Microbulbifer sp. GL-2: one gene and its partners. Each later gene encodes a partner of the first gene's protein in a complex. Links are inferred from orthologs where the notes say so. Each region holds a gene or a part of one and is shown on either strand. Other genes may lie near its edges.

Evidence for each region.
Region 2: the proteins of GL2_RS18810 (region 1) and dnaN are in contact, whole or in part, in a cryo-EM structure (PDB 8GIZ), measured with the Escherichia coli proteins. The link is inferred for Microbulbifer sp. GL-2 from one-to-one orthologs.
Region 3: the proteins of GL2_RS18810 (region 1) and holA are in contact, whole or in part, in a cryo-EM structure (PDB 8GIZ), measured with the Escherichia coli proteins. The link is inferred for Microbulbifer sp. GL-2 from one-to-one orthologs.
Region 4: the proteins of GL2_RS18810 (region 1) and dnaX are in contact, whole or in part, in a cryo-EM structure (PDB 8GIZ), measured with the Escherichia coli proteins. The link is inferred for Microbulbifer sp. GL-2 from one-to-one orthologs.

Annotation. Positions count from the first base shown.
Region 1 is NZ_AP019807.1:4,364,077-4,367,201, forward strand. The notes cover bases 93-3,076. They hold GL2_RS18810 (DNA polymerase III subunit delta'), read right to left. Parts: upstream 2,104-3,076; coding sequence 1,081-2,103; downstream 93-1,080. Other genes in these bases: GL2_RS18800 (TatD family hydrolase), read right to left, coding at 93-593; GL2_RS18805 (PilZ domain-containing protein), read right to left, coding at 601-954; mltG (endolytic transglycosylase MltG), read right to left, coding at 2,814-3,076. Outside these bases: more of GL2_RS18800, read right to left, coding at 1-92; more of mltG, read right to left, coding at 3,077-3,125. UniProt on the Escherichia coli protein: Part of the beta sliding clamp loading complex, which hydrolyzes ATP to load the beta clamp onto primed DNA to form the DNA replication pre-initiation complex.
Region 2 is NZ_AP019807.1:1,540,488-1,543,514, forward strand. Bases 142-3,027 are described here. They hold dnaN (DNA polymerase III subunit beta), read right to left. Parts: upstream 2,195-3,027; coding sequence 1,088-2,194; downstream 142-1,087. Other genes in these bases: recF (DNA replication/repair protein RecF), read right to left, coding at 142-967; dnaA (chromosomal replication initiator protein DnaA), read right to left, coding at 2,227-3,027. Outside these bases: more of recF, read right to left, coding at 1-141. UniProt on the Escherichia coli protein: Confers DNA tethering and processivity to DNA polymerases and other proteins. Acts as a clamp, forming a ring around DNA (a reaction catalyzed by the clamp-loading complex) which diffuses in an ATP-independent manner freely and bidirectionally along dsDNA.
Region 3 is NZ_AP019807.1:2,577,467-2,580,603, reverse strand. Bases 65-3,060 are described here. They hold holA (DNA polymerase III subunit delta), read left to right. Parts: upstream 65-1,058; coding sequence 1,059-2,063; downstream 2,064-3,060. Other genes in these bases: GL2_RS11185 (hypothetical protein), read right to left, coding at 2,195-3,060; lptE (LPS assembly lipoprotein LptE), read left to right, coding at 520-1,044; GL2_RS21910 (class I tRNA ligase family protein), read left to right, coding at 65-443. In the rest of the region: more of GL2_RS21910, read left to right, coding at 1-64; more of GL2_RS11185, read right to left, coding at 3,061-3,137. UniProt on the Escherichia coli protein: Part of the beta sliding clamp loading complex, which hydrolyzes ATP to load the beta clamp onto primed DNA to form the DNA replication pre-initiation complex.
Region 4 is NZ_AP019807.1:623,692-626,751, forward strand. Bases 98-3,016 are described here. They hold dnaX (DNA polymerase III subunit gamma/tau), read right to left. Parts: upstream 2,594-3,016; coding sequence 602-2,593; downstream 98-601. Other genes in these bases: recR (recombination mediator RecR), read right to left, coding at 98-166; GL2_RS02830 (YbaB/EbfC family nucleoid-associated protein), read right to left, coding at 197-541; GL2_RS02840 (RNA polymerase sigma factor), read left to right, coding at 2,827-3,016. Also shown: more of recR, read right to left, coding at 1-97; more of GL2_RS02840, read left to right, coding at 3,017-3,060. UniProt on the Escherichia coli protein: Part of the beta sliding clamp loading complex, which hydrolyzes ATP to load the beta clamp onto primed DNA to form the DNA replication pre-initiation complex.

The DNA of each region.
Region 1 (3,125 bases):
TCGAGTGGCAGCTTGCGCGCTACATCACGCAGCTCCTCGGCATTCTTAAAAGTGACAATACCAGACAGGGAAATATAGTAGTTGAGATCCAAGGCAGACTTTGCCATTTCCCAACTCTCAGTAAAACAGTGCAGGACCCCGGCAGTCTCCAGATTACCATGTGCGTGAATCAGCTTAATTGTATCTTCACGTGCGTCACGGGTATGTACGATCACTGGCAATTCCGCACGCCCGGCTGCCTGCAGGTGGGCAATAAAACTCTGCTGCTGAACTTCTTTGGTTTCCGTACTGTAGTAGTAGTCGAGACCAGTTTCCCCCAGTGCAACCACATTGGGACGCTCACCCATTAAAATTAATTCATCCACTCCGGCCAAGCCGGACTCTACATCTAGCGGATGAATACCTACTGAGCAGACAACATCCTTATAGCGGGAAGCAATTTCAACAACGGCATCAGCATTATCAAGACTAATGCCAACACAAAGGAATTTACCGACACCGCGACTACGAGCCAGGTCGAGCACCGCGTCGAGATCGCCATCAAATTTATCGAGCTTTAATCTGTCCAGGTGACAGTGGGAATCTACGAGCATGTGAGAGTTACAACGTGTGAGTGGGTCGGCTGGACTCCAGTGTGCCAGCCAAATAAGTTTCTATCTTGTTTTGGGCAATATTGTCTTTATCGCCAAATTGAACGCCGATTCCCGGTGTGCGATTTCCTTGGGCTCCATTCGGCGTAATCCAGATCACCTTGCCAGCGACTGGAATTTTTTCCGGTTCATCCATCAGACTTAATAGCAAGAACACTTCATCGCCAAGACTGTAGGATTTGTCTGTACTGATAAACAAGCCCCCATTCTTCACAAAAGGCATATAAGCTGCGTAGAGAACAGATTTGTCCTGGATCTTCAGCGATAGGATGCCATTGCGGGCACCGCCTCCCATGGCTTTCATGCTCAACCTCAATGTTTTTAATGTTGCGCTAACTTATCTGAGCGCACTGATTCTGTCCAGAAACAGCGCTTTTCTGTATTTTTGCGAGAAATCAACAGTAATTTCGCGCCCCTTTGTAGGTGATTGCTAAACAGCAAAAAGCCTCGCCCAGCGAATCATCAACTCCTCGAGCAGCAGACGGCGATTAGGATTGGCCCCGCTCGTCAAGCCCTTACGCGCTTGTAACAGATGGTCGTAAAAACCAAATAGCGGGCGCAGGCTTTCCTCGCCAACACCGGGCAACCGCTGTAACAACAACATCAATTGACTGTCACCGCTTAAATCGCAACTGCGCACCTGGGCCATTTGCGTGATCCACTGCTGCCAAAAATGCAGAAGCTGCCCCAAGCTCGTGTGTTCAGGGGGCATTTCCCAGCGCCCAGCTGCTGTAACCGCACTGGCGCCTCCTTCAGCTACGCGGGTAAGTTCGTTCAAAAACTGCTCGCGCACCTCGCTGGCATCAGGCTTTGCCAACCTGGCGGCCAACAATGGAGCACCTCCAGAAAGGGCCAGGGCTCTCCGCGCCTGCTGCTCCTCCAAACCGTGATCATGCAGCCACTGCAGAGCCATCCCCTCCGCTGGAGAAGGAAAGGCAACTGACTGACAGCGGCTACGAATCGTGGGTAACAGTCCCGCTGGAGCATCGCTGATCAGCAGGAAAATAACCGATGCTGCCGGCTCTTCAAGATTCTTTAGCAAGGCGTTAGCCGCATTAATATTCATCGCCTCTGCCGGCGCTAACCAAACCAGCCTGGCCCCGCCGCGGCCACTGGTGCGCGAGACAAAATCACCCAGTTGGCGAATTTGCTCCACTTTCAGCGGAGAGCCGACTTTCTCTGGCTCCACGCGCAGGAAATCAGGGTGGGAACCCGCCTGCCACAAACGGCAATCTTTACAGCTTCCACAAGCTTGCCCATCTCTAGGTTGCCCGCATAGTGCCAAAGCAGAAAATGCCTCGGCAAAAGCGCGCTTACCCAGGCCCGCCTGGCCCGTCAACAATAAAGCATGCGGGCAGCGTCCCGCCAGCCACTGCGCACCGAGGCGCTGCCATTGCGGGGCCTGCCAGGGCATCAATGCAGGGATTGGAGTATGTTCAAAAGTTTCAGACACTGACTATCGCCAAGTTTGTAATCCGGAAAATGATCTTGGAATCGTCGAGCCCGGCACAGCAAATGCAGAGCGGATACCCGATTAGTTACAGTAGGTGTTCCAGCTCCCGACCAAGATCCTGCTGGACGCGGCCCAGCGATTGGCTGGCGTCGACAATAGCATAGTGGGATGGCGAAGCCTCCGCTCGCTCGCGATAGGCGTCGCGCACTCGATGAAAGAAGGCAAGATGCTCACTTTCGAAACGGTCCGCGGCGCCCGTGCGGGCCGCACGCTGTAGACCAATTTCGGGATCGAGATCTAAAAGTAATACCTTGTCGGGGCGAAGCTCCCCCTGTACTGTTTTTTCAAGCTGCTCAATCAATGACCTATCAAGCTGGCGCCCACCACCCTGATAGGCGTAAGTGGCATCGGTAAATCGGTCACAAATCACCCACTCACCACGATCCAGTGCCGGCACAATAACCTGGGCTAAGTGCTGGGCACGGGCAGCGAATACCATCAGTAGCTCAGCGGTTGGGTCCACAGCCTCTTCACGTTTAGCCAGGAGTAATTCACGCAACTGCTCAGCCAGTGGCGTACCGCCAGGCTCGCGAGTTTGAATGAACGGGATATTACGATCTGTTAACCACTGGGTAATAAATTGCAGGTTGGTGGATTTACCAACCCCCTCACCCCCTCCAGGGTTATAAATTTTCCGCGCGACACTATCTCTAATTTCCTTTTGCCGGACTTGAACGGTAATCCGCTCGCCTTTTCAGCTGATACTCCCGTACCGCACGGTTGTGCTCTGTCAGAGTGCTTGAAAAATGGTGGGAACCATCCCCCTTTCCTACAAAATAAAGGCTTTTACCCGGTTTCGGATTCAGCGCCGCCCTAATCGCCGCACGTCCCGGCAAAGCAATCGGCGTAGGGGGAAGACCATCGATCACATAGGTGTTGTAGGGGGTTGATTGGCGCAGGTGTGCGCGAGTGAGGTTACCATTGTAATCCTCTCCCAACCCATAGATTACAGTAGGGTCGGT
Region 2 (3,027 bases), 2.8 Mb from region 1 along the record:
CGCAACGGCTGACCCAGTGCGCAAATACCTGTTGATTGTTTTCATCCAACTCCGCCGGTAGGTCGTCCACCAGGAACACCGGTTTCTCACGGTGACGGCAAACCAACTGCGCCATAGCCGTGCGCATGGCGCACACCAGCATCTTCTGCTGGCCGCGGGATAAAATATTGTGTGCGGGTTCACCCGCGACAGTAAATCGAACATCGGCTCGATGGGGCCCTATACGTGTGTGCCCCTGTGAGAGGTCCCCTACCCGGGATTCTCTCAGTGCTTCTCCGAGAGCCTGCTCTTTGCGCCAGCCACGTCGATAGCTGATATCCACACGCCCAAGTAAGCTTTCAGGTAATTCAGCCAGCAGGGCCAACACAGCAGCCTGTAACTCGATAAAACTGGCCTGACGTAAGGTATCCACCTTTTCACCACTCACCGCGAGCTGCTCTTCCCAGGCACTGATGACATCCGCATCGATTTTACCACGACGCAACAATGCATTTCGCTGTCGAAGTGCTATTTGGTAGTTTTTCCATTCCTGAGCAAAAATATGTTCCACGTGGAACACTGTCCAGTCTAAAAGTCGCCGACGAACACCGGGACCACCATCCAGGGCAGAGAAACTCTCACTGTTAATCAATTGAAGTGGCAGACAGCTGGCAAGCTGTGAGCTGGATTCAGCCGTCGCCTGGTTTATCCTGACTCGGCCACTTCCATCAGTGAGACGCTCAACCCCCAATGTGATTCCACTATCCAACTGTGAAAATACAGTTAACCCTCGATTCTCATACTGGATAACAGATTTATGTTGACGCGATCGAAATGAGCGGCCGGTAGCCAACATATGCACGGCTTCCAAAATGGAGGTCTTGCCACTGCCATTGGCACCACAAAATAAATTCACCCCCGTACCCAGGGCGAGATCAGCTTGAGAAATATTGCGAAAATTGGAAATGAGGAGACGGGTCAGTGCCATAGACACTTTCCCTTACTGGGCAGAGAAATACCAGCAGCGAGATTCAAAAAAAATAAAGGGACCGCAGCGCGGTTGGTCAGGGCGGTCCCCACTCCATTATGAGCCAAGAGCCCGTAAACCTTACAGGCGCATCGGCATAATCACGTAAAGGGCATCCCCCTCCTCAGGCTGTTGCAACAACGCACTGCTGTTGGCATCTGCCAGGCTGATACGGATCTGGTCACTATGGATAGCGCCCGTAACGTCGAGGAGGTAAGACACGTTGAAGCCAATTTCCATGACCTCTCCCACGTAATCCACCAACATCTGCTCCTCTGCCTCCTCCTGTTCCGGGTTGTTAGCAACGATTTGCAATAGTCCTTCAGAAACCTGTAGACGCACACCGCGGTACTTCTCATTAGAGAGAATCGCCGCGCGGGAGAAGGCCTGGCGCAGACCCTGACGATCCGCGTATACAACATTGCCGGCACCCCGAGGTAATACTCGGTCGTAATCCGGAAACTTGCCGTCCACCAACTTGGAGGTAAAGGTAAACTGACCACTAACCACACGAATATGGTTGTTACCCAAAACAACCTGCGCCTGGGCATCAGAGTCCTCAAGCAGGCGTCCCAGCTCCAGCACACCCTTGCGCGGCACAATAGCCTGGATGGGCTCGGACACATTCAACCCTGGTGCATCACGATCACACAACGCTAAGCGGTGCCCGTCAGTTGCCACGGCGCGAAGCTGCTGTGGGCGACACTCCAACAGCAAGCCATTCAGGTAGTAGCGCACGTCCTGCTGTGCCATTGCGAAGCTGGTGGCTTCAATAAGGCGACGAATCTCACGCTGGGAAATATCGAAACGGGTCTGGGCACTGGCCTCTTCCTGGTTGGGGAAGTCCGCTGCGGGCAGGGTCGATAACTGAAAACGGCTGCGGCCGCTGCGCAGGACCAGGCGCTCGCCATCGCGTTCAAACTTTAATTCGGCACCATCAGGCAGTGAGCGACAGATATCCAGCAACTTGCGTGCGGGGACGGTGACTTCACCTTCCATTTCAACGCCGTCTACTGGCAGGCGGCCAACAATCTCGACCTCAAGGTCGGTACCGGTCAGGGACAATTCCTGACCTTGTAATTGCATCAATACATTGGCCAGGACCGGCAGAGTCTGGCGTTTTTCGACAACGCCGGCTACCAGTTGTAGCGGTTTCAGCAGGGCGTCCCGGCTAACATTGAATTTCATCGGTAGTTTCGCCTTGTTTGTCTGTTATTCGATTAAGTGGTCAACGACCGTGTCAGTAACTTTACGTCCTCGCGGATATCCGCGTCGGACTCCTGCAGTTCGCGGATTTTACGGCAGGCGTGCAGGACAGTTGTATGATCCCGCCCACCAAAGGCATCGCCGATCTCCGGCAAGCTGTGGTTGGTCAGCTCTTTAGCCAGTGACATGGCAACTTGGCGCGGCCGCGCCACCGAGCGGCTGCGTCGTTTCGAGAGCAGGTCCGCCACCTTTATTTTGTAGTACTCCGCTACCACCCGTTGGATATTATCCACACTCACCAGGCGATCCTGCAGGGCCAATAGATCCTTGAGGGCCTCGCGCACCAGCACATCGTCAATAGCGCGGCCAGTAAACTGGGCGTTGGCAATGACCCGGCGTAGAGCCCCCTCAAGCTCACGTACATTAGAGCGAATACGTTGGGCAATAAAGAAAGCTGAGTCATGGGGTAACTCCACTCCAAACTGTTCCGCCTTCTTCATTAATATCGCAACACGGGTCTCCAACTCTGGGGGTTCCACAGCTACCGTTAGTCCCCAACCAAAACGGGATTTGAGGCGCTCCTCTAGCCCGTCGATCTCCTTCGGGTAGCGATCACAGGTCAGGATGATCTGCTGCCCACCCTCGAGCAGGGCATTAAAGGTGTGGAAAAACTCTTCCTGGGAACGCTCCTTGCCGGCGAAAAACTGGATATCGTCAATCAACAACGCATCCACTGAGCGGTAGTAGCGCTTGAAATCACTGATCGCGTTGAGCTGCAATGCCTTCACCATATCCGCCACAAAGCGCTCGGAATG
Region 3 (3,137 bases), 1.8 Mb from region 1 along the record:
ATTACAGCCGTCGCCAGACTTTCAATACCGCCGTTGCCGCAGTTATGGAGCTGCTCAATGAAGTGAATAAACTGGCAGAGCGCGATAGCGAACAGGGTCTTGCCGTTGAGCGGGAAGCTCTGCAGGCCGCGGTACTATTACTTGCACCTATCGCGCCGCATATCTGCCACCAACTGTGGCAGGTACTGGGCAACTCCAGTGCCCTGATTAATACGCCCTGGCCTCAAGTGGATGAAAAAGCACTTGTGCGCTCAACCATCACACTGGTGGTTCAAGTCAATGGTAAGGTCCGCGCCAAGCTGGAAGCTGCGGCCGATGCTGATAAAGAGAGCCTGGAAAAAATGGCCCTGGAAGATGAAAACGTGCAGAAATTTATTGGCGATGCCACAGTACGCAAAGTTATTGTCGTACCGGGTAAGCTGGTGAATATTGTTGCGAAATAGGTCGGTAACACAATGGCCGGGAGCACACTACTCCCGGCCCACTTTGGCCGTAGTTTACGATTAAGCCAGGTAGTTTATGAAGAAAATCGCAAGCCGGGTTATTGCCCTACTCGCCCTCATCACCATCGCCAGCTGTGGCTGGCACTTGCGCGGTGCACCAAAAAATTTCCCACCGGGCAGCACTATTTACATTTCCAGCGAGAATCCTCGCAGCGATATTGCTGATGAACTCAGCCGCCTGCTACACAATGGCGGAGTCCCTGTAGCTGCATCACCGATAGAAGCAGATTACGTAATGGTTATTAATAGGGAAATCGAACGCAAGCTGACCGTTGCCGTGGATTCGGAAGGCCGCGCGTCGGAATATGAGCTGATTACCAGTGCCATTTACAGCGTTCGCACCGGAAGCGGCGAAATCTTGTTAAACAAAGCCCAGGCTGATGTTTATCGTTCTCTTGAATGGGATGTTTCCGAAATCGTCAGTAAAGGCGAAGAGGAACGGTTGCTCCGCGATGAGATGCGCCGCGAACTTATCAGCCGAATGATTGACCGCCTGCGCCGTATTGATGTAGACGCTCCCCTGGAAGATAAAAGCTACTAGGTATTTATACGGCAATGCGCATTAACCCCCAGCAGCTACAACAGAACCTTAATAAAGGACTGGCACCGGTTTATATTATTTCGGGAGATGAGCCCCTGCTGGTCCAGGAGTGTTGCGACCAGATTCGCGTGGCGGCAAGAAAGTCCGGTTTTGAAGAGCGTGAACTTTTACATGCCGAGCACAATTTTGATTGGGGGCTGCTCCTTGCCTCTGCAGGCAATATGTCCCTATTTGCCCAGAAAAAGCTGATTGAAGTGCGCGCACCTGGAGGCAAACCAGGAGACAAAGGCAGTAAGGCACTACAGGAATTTACTGCTCTGTCCAGCCAGGATCTAGTCCTGCTGCTGATTCTTCCCAAACTGGACAGGTCCCAACTCAATAGTAAATGGGTGAAGACCCTGGAAAAAGAGGGGGTGCTAATTCAGGTCTGGCCGGTAACTGCACAGGAAATGCCGCGCTGGATCAACCAGCGACTCAGTGCTTCCGGCCTTACAGCTGAACCCGAGGCAATACAAATCCTGGCAGAGCGAGTGGAGGGTAATCTGCTTGCCGCGAGTCAGGAAATAGAAAAACTTAAGCTGCTAAACAACAATAAACCCATTACTGTCGACGTACTGGAGAATAGCGTTACCAGCTCCGCCCGCTACAGTGTTTTTGATCTTATAGATCGGGCCTTGGCTGGAGAAGCCAACAAAGCGGTAAGAACTTTACAGGGATTGCGTACCGAGGGCATTGAACCGCCAGTAGTACTTTGGGCCCTGGCTCGGGAAATCCGCTCATTATTGGAAATTGGGGAAAAACTCAATCAGGGCCAACCCCTGGCTCGCTTGGTGCGTATCCAAAAACGTCAACCACTGATTCAATCAGCCCTTTCCAGATTACCAACCCGCCAGCTTGAAACACTGCTTTTGAGGGCTCGCACTATCGACACAGCGATTAAAGGCGGAGCCGGGCAGCAATCACCCTGGACCGGGCTACTGGAACTTACCTTGAATTTAAGTGGTCAACGTAGTGTTTAGAACGGAAAACACTGCACACAAAAATATCCAACCATTACACCACGCGCTTATTCAGAAAGTACTTAACACATTAGAAACCTCCCCCAGCTAAAAGGGGAGGCCTATTAACTTCATGGCTCTGCTTCAGTAAATTAATTCTGGGAAATTGTAGCAACGTTGCTATCGCCTGTTTGAAAAACACTAACCATATTGTCAGCACTAGTTTGAGTAACCAAGGTCGTATTGCCATTACCAATCTGCCCAAGGTATGCACTGTGCCCAATACCATTCTGAGACAGAACGATTACGTTATCATTGCTGCTCGATTCGAGCTGGCCAACCTCGACGAGGTTCAACTCACCAACCTGATCGATATCTATACTATTGGCAACACCTTCACTGCCACCGAAGACTGAATTGCCACTACCCGTTTGATCGATAGTTGCCAAGTTTCTCTCCCCCCACTGATAGAAGTCAGCCATATTGACATCCCCTGTTTGAACCAAAGTGCTTGTATTACTGTCACCAAATGTCTGAATGAAACTAAAGTTATCAGCGCCGTTTTGAGCAGCCATCACTACATTATTATGGCCGCCCTGCCAAATCCTGCTAAAGTGCCCTGTGCCCTCCTGATTAAGAGTGACCGTGCTGTTATGGCTAGCTCTCTGTATGACATCGAACGAGTTGAAATCACCAGTCTGTAAAACGTTTGCAGTATTCTCAGTACCAAACTGCTCCAAAAAGCCAGTATTTTCATTACCTACCTGATTTACATGTAGAGTATTTGAATCAAATACCTGCCAACTCCAGAAGTAATTATTATCCCCATCCTGCACAAGAGAGGCAAAATTGTCATTACTAGCTACCTGCCACATTTCAGCGTGGTTATCATTTGCACCAGCGTATTGATCGAGGTATATGGTATTTCCATTTTCTTCCTGATGGGCATAGGCGAAATTTCCAGAACCACCCAGCTGCTGTACAGCCGCTATATTCCCCTCCCCTAACTGGTAAGTGATTGCATCAGAGCCTTGTTGATTCATTTGGCTGGTTTCAGCCCAGTTACCGTTACCAGCCTGGGTCTGCTCAATATAA
Region 4 (3,060 bases), 3.7 Mb from region 1 along the record:
AGCGACCAACCTTTTCCACAGCTTGGGACAGACTCTGAGCCAACAGCACTGCTGCATCGCGATCTTTTTCCAGCAGGTACATCGCCATGCGCTGTGCCGACTTGGGGCCCACACTTGGCAGGCAGCGCAACGCGCGGATCAGTTCTTCGATCAGGGGACTAAACATAAAACTCTATTTCGATTCGGTGCCCGCCTTTTAGAACGGGAATTTAAAGCCTTCGGGCAGATTGACACCCGAAGCGAGGTCTCCCACCTGCTGCTTTTGCAGCGCCTGGGCCTTTTCCTCTGCTCTGCGTACCGCATCGTTCACAGCAGCCGCCAGCAAGTCCTCAAGCATTTCCTTATCCTCAGTGAGCAGGGACGGATCAATTTCGACTGAAGTTACGTCGTGACGACCATTCATTGTAACTTTGACCATACCCGCACCAGACTCACCACATACACGCAGGTCACTTAATTCCTGCTGCAACTTTTGCATTTTTTCCTGCATGTCGGCCTGCATTTTCTGGGCCTGCTGCATCAAATCGCCCAAACCTTTCATAAATAACCTCTATTCCTGTTTTGTGACCGCCCGGATGAAAATCAGGCATCCAAATATGTATTAATCCGTTTCGACCAGGGACTCGACAGAGCCCGGTTGCAACTCCGCATTAAACTCGACTACTAATTCCTGAACCACGGGGTCGGTAGTTAACGCTTCGCGAGCGGCGGTAAGTCGCGCCTCGCGAGTCGCCGCTGCCAGGCGTGCCGGTGTACCGCCTTGCACCAGCCCAACCTGGATCTGTGCCACCACCGGTTGCTGGAAAAAATCTCCCAGCAGATCTCCCAAGCGCCTCTGGTGCACATCGTCATAAAGGCTGCTGTAGGACTCATCCAAGGTAAAGGAAAGTATATTGTCCTGGCGCCCTACAAGCTCAAGGTGCTGGGCGATAGAGTGCAATATCCCGCTGATTCCCAGCTGCCGGTACAGTACCGGCCAGCTGCCAGAAGTAAGTGCATCGAAGCGCGCTTTCGGCGTATTTGTGGCTTCTGTAGTTACCGGTTGCCTCTGCGGTTCCGGCGATACAACAGATGGTAGTGGAGACAATTCCACTTCCGCTACACGCTGACGGAGTTCAGCTAAAACATCTTCGCGTCGACCTGGCGACGGTATTGCAGCAGCCTGCTCTTCTCCAGCAACCTCAGCAGGTTGGAGATCCTGCTCTGCCTGGCAGGCCATTGAGATAGGCTCGCTTTTCGAATAATTCTCGCTCGACCCTGTCGAGTGTACAGATTCCCCTACAGCCTCTATTACCGCTCCTTCATCTGCCGGAGCCGGTTGAACCTTCACCTCCGGCTCGGGCACTACCGCAACGGCCTCAGGCCTCTGCGGGGCCAGTTCAGACTTTTTTTCCGCGGTAACCCCCTGCGCCGCCGGAGGGGTGATAGATTGGGTTTCCATCGATACTGGGGCAGACTGCCCCTCCGCTGTAGCCCCTGGCAACTCTGCCTTGGGAATATCCGCTACCCCCTGCGGGCGAAATGCCAGCATACGTAGCAGGGCCATTTCGAAGCCGCTACGCGGGTCCGGGGCCAATGGTAGGTCTCGACGGGCATGCAGTGCCATCTGGTAATAGAGTTGTAAATTTTCCGGGGCTATCTGTGCGGCGAGTGCCTGCAGCCGCTCTCTATCCCCCAGCGCGTTATCTATCGATTGGGGCAACACCTGGACAACCGCCAGGCGGTGCAGGTTATCTGCCAGCTCTGCCAGAGCGGCGCTGTAGTCCGGTGCCTGTTGGGAAAGCTCCGCAACCACGGCAAATATCGCTACTGCATCCACATCAGCCAGGGCTTGCAATAGCTTCCACACCAGCCCGGTATCAATACTGCCGAGCATGCCACGCACCTCGGCCTCACTGATTTTGCCCGCCCCAAAGGCGATCGCCTGGTCTGTGAGGCTCATGCCATCACGCATACTGCCATCGGCAGCGCGCCCGAGATGCCAGAGGGCGCCCTCTTCGAAAGGTACCTGCTCCTGCTCCAAAACAAAGCGCAGATGCTCAACAACCCGCTCGGGGCTCATGTTCTTTAGTTTAAATTGCAGGCAGCGGGATAGCACCGTAACTGGCAGCTTTTGTGGATCTGTAGTGGCCAGCAGGAACTTCACATGAGGTGGTGGCTCCTCCAAGGTCTTCAATAAGGCGTTGAAGGAACTGTTGGAGAGCATGTGGACTTCGTCGATCAGGTAGACCTTGTACCGTCCCCTTGTCGGCGCGTACTGAACATTCTCCAGTAGCTCGCGGGTATCCTCCACCTTGGTGCGCGATGCCGCATCCACTTCAATTAAATCGACAAAACGGCCATCCGCAATCTCTGTACAGGTCGCACACTGACCGCAAGGCTCAGAGCTGACACCTTCTTCACAGTTGAGGCACTTGGCCAGAATCCGCGCTATGGTGGTTTTGCCCACTCCCCGGGTACCGGCGAACAGATAGGCGTGATGCAAACGGCCATTGTCCAGGGCATTGATGAGCGCCTGGAGTACATGCTCCTGCCCCACCATCTCCCGAAACAGCCGCGGGCGCCATTTACGTGCCAGTACTTGATAGCTCATCCAGTCTCCGGTGCTCGGCACACCTCAGCAAAATCAATTCTCGTGCGCCACTGCGCGGGCGCCATTATACCGGCATAGGCGCCTACGCATAGCGAATAGCCAACGACAACCCACAGATCAATCTGTGCCACTCGTAGCCGAAGCGAAGCTTATGTTATAACTGTGCGCCAACTCGCACTAAGAACAATCAGTCCATAACTACAGCGAGTTTGGTACGGGGAAAACTATAAGTAATGAATAAGGCCAGGAAGACGCTTCTTGAAAAGCTGTTTGCTGAGCACGGCCAAGCCCTCGTGAGGTTTGTTGCACGCATTGTCAAAAGCCCAGACGACGCCGAGGATATCGCACAACACGCCTACCTACGCCTGCAGAAACTCAGTGATGAGAAGGAACTGGATAACCCCCGCGCTTACCTTTACCAAATTGCCAACAACCTGGCTGTCGATCAGCTGCGCCGGGGCAAACTA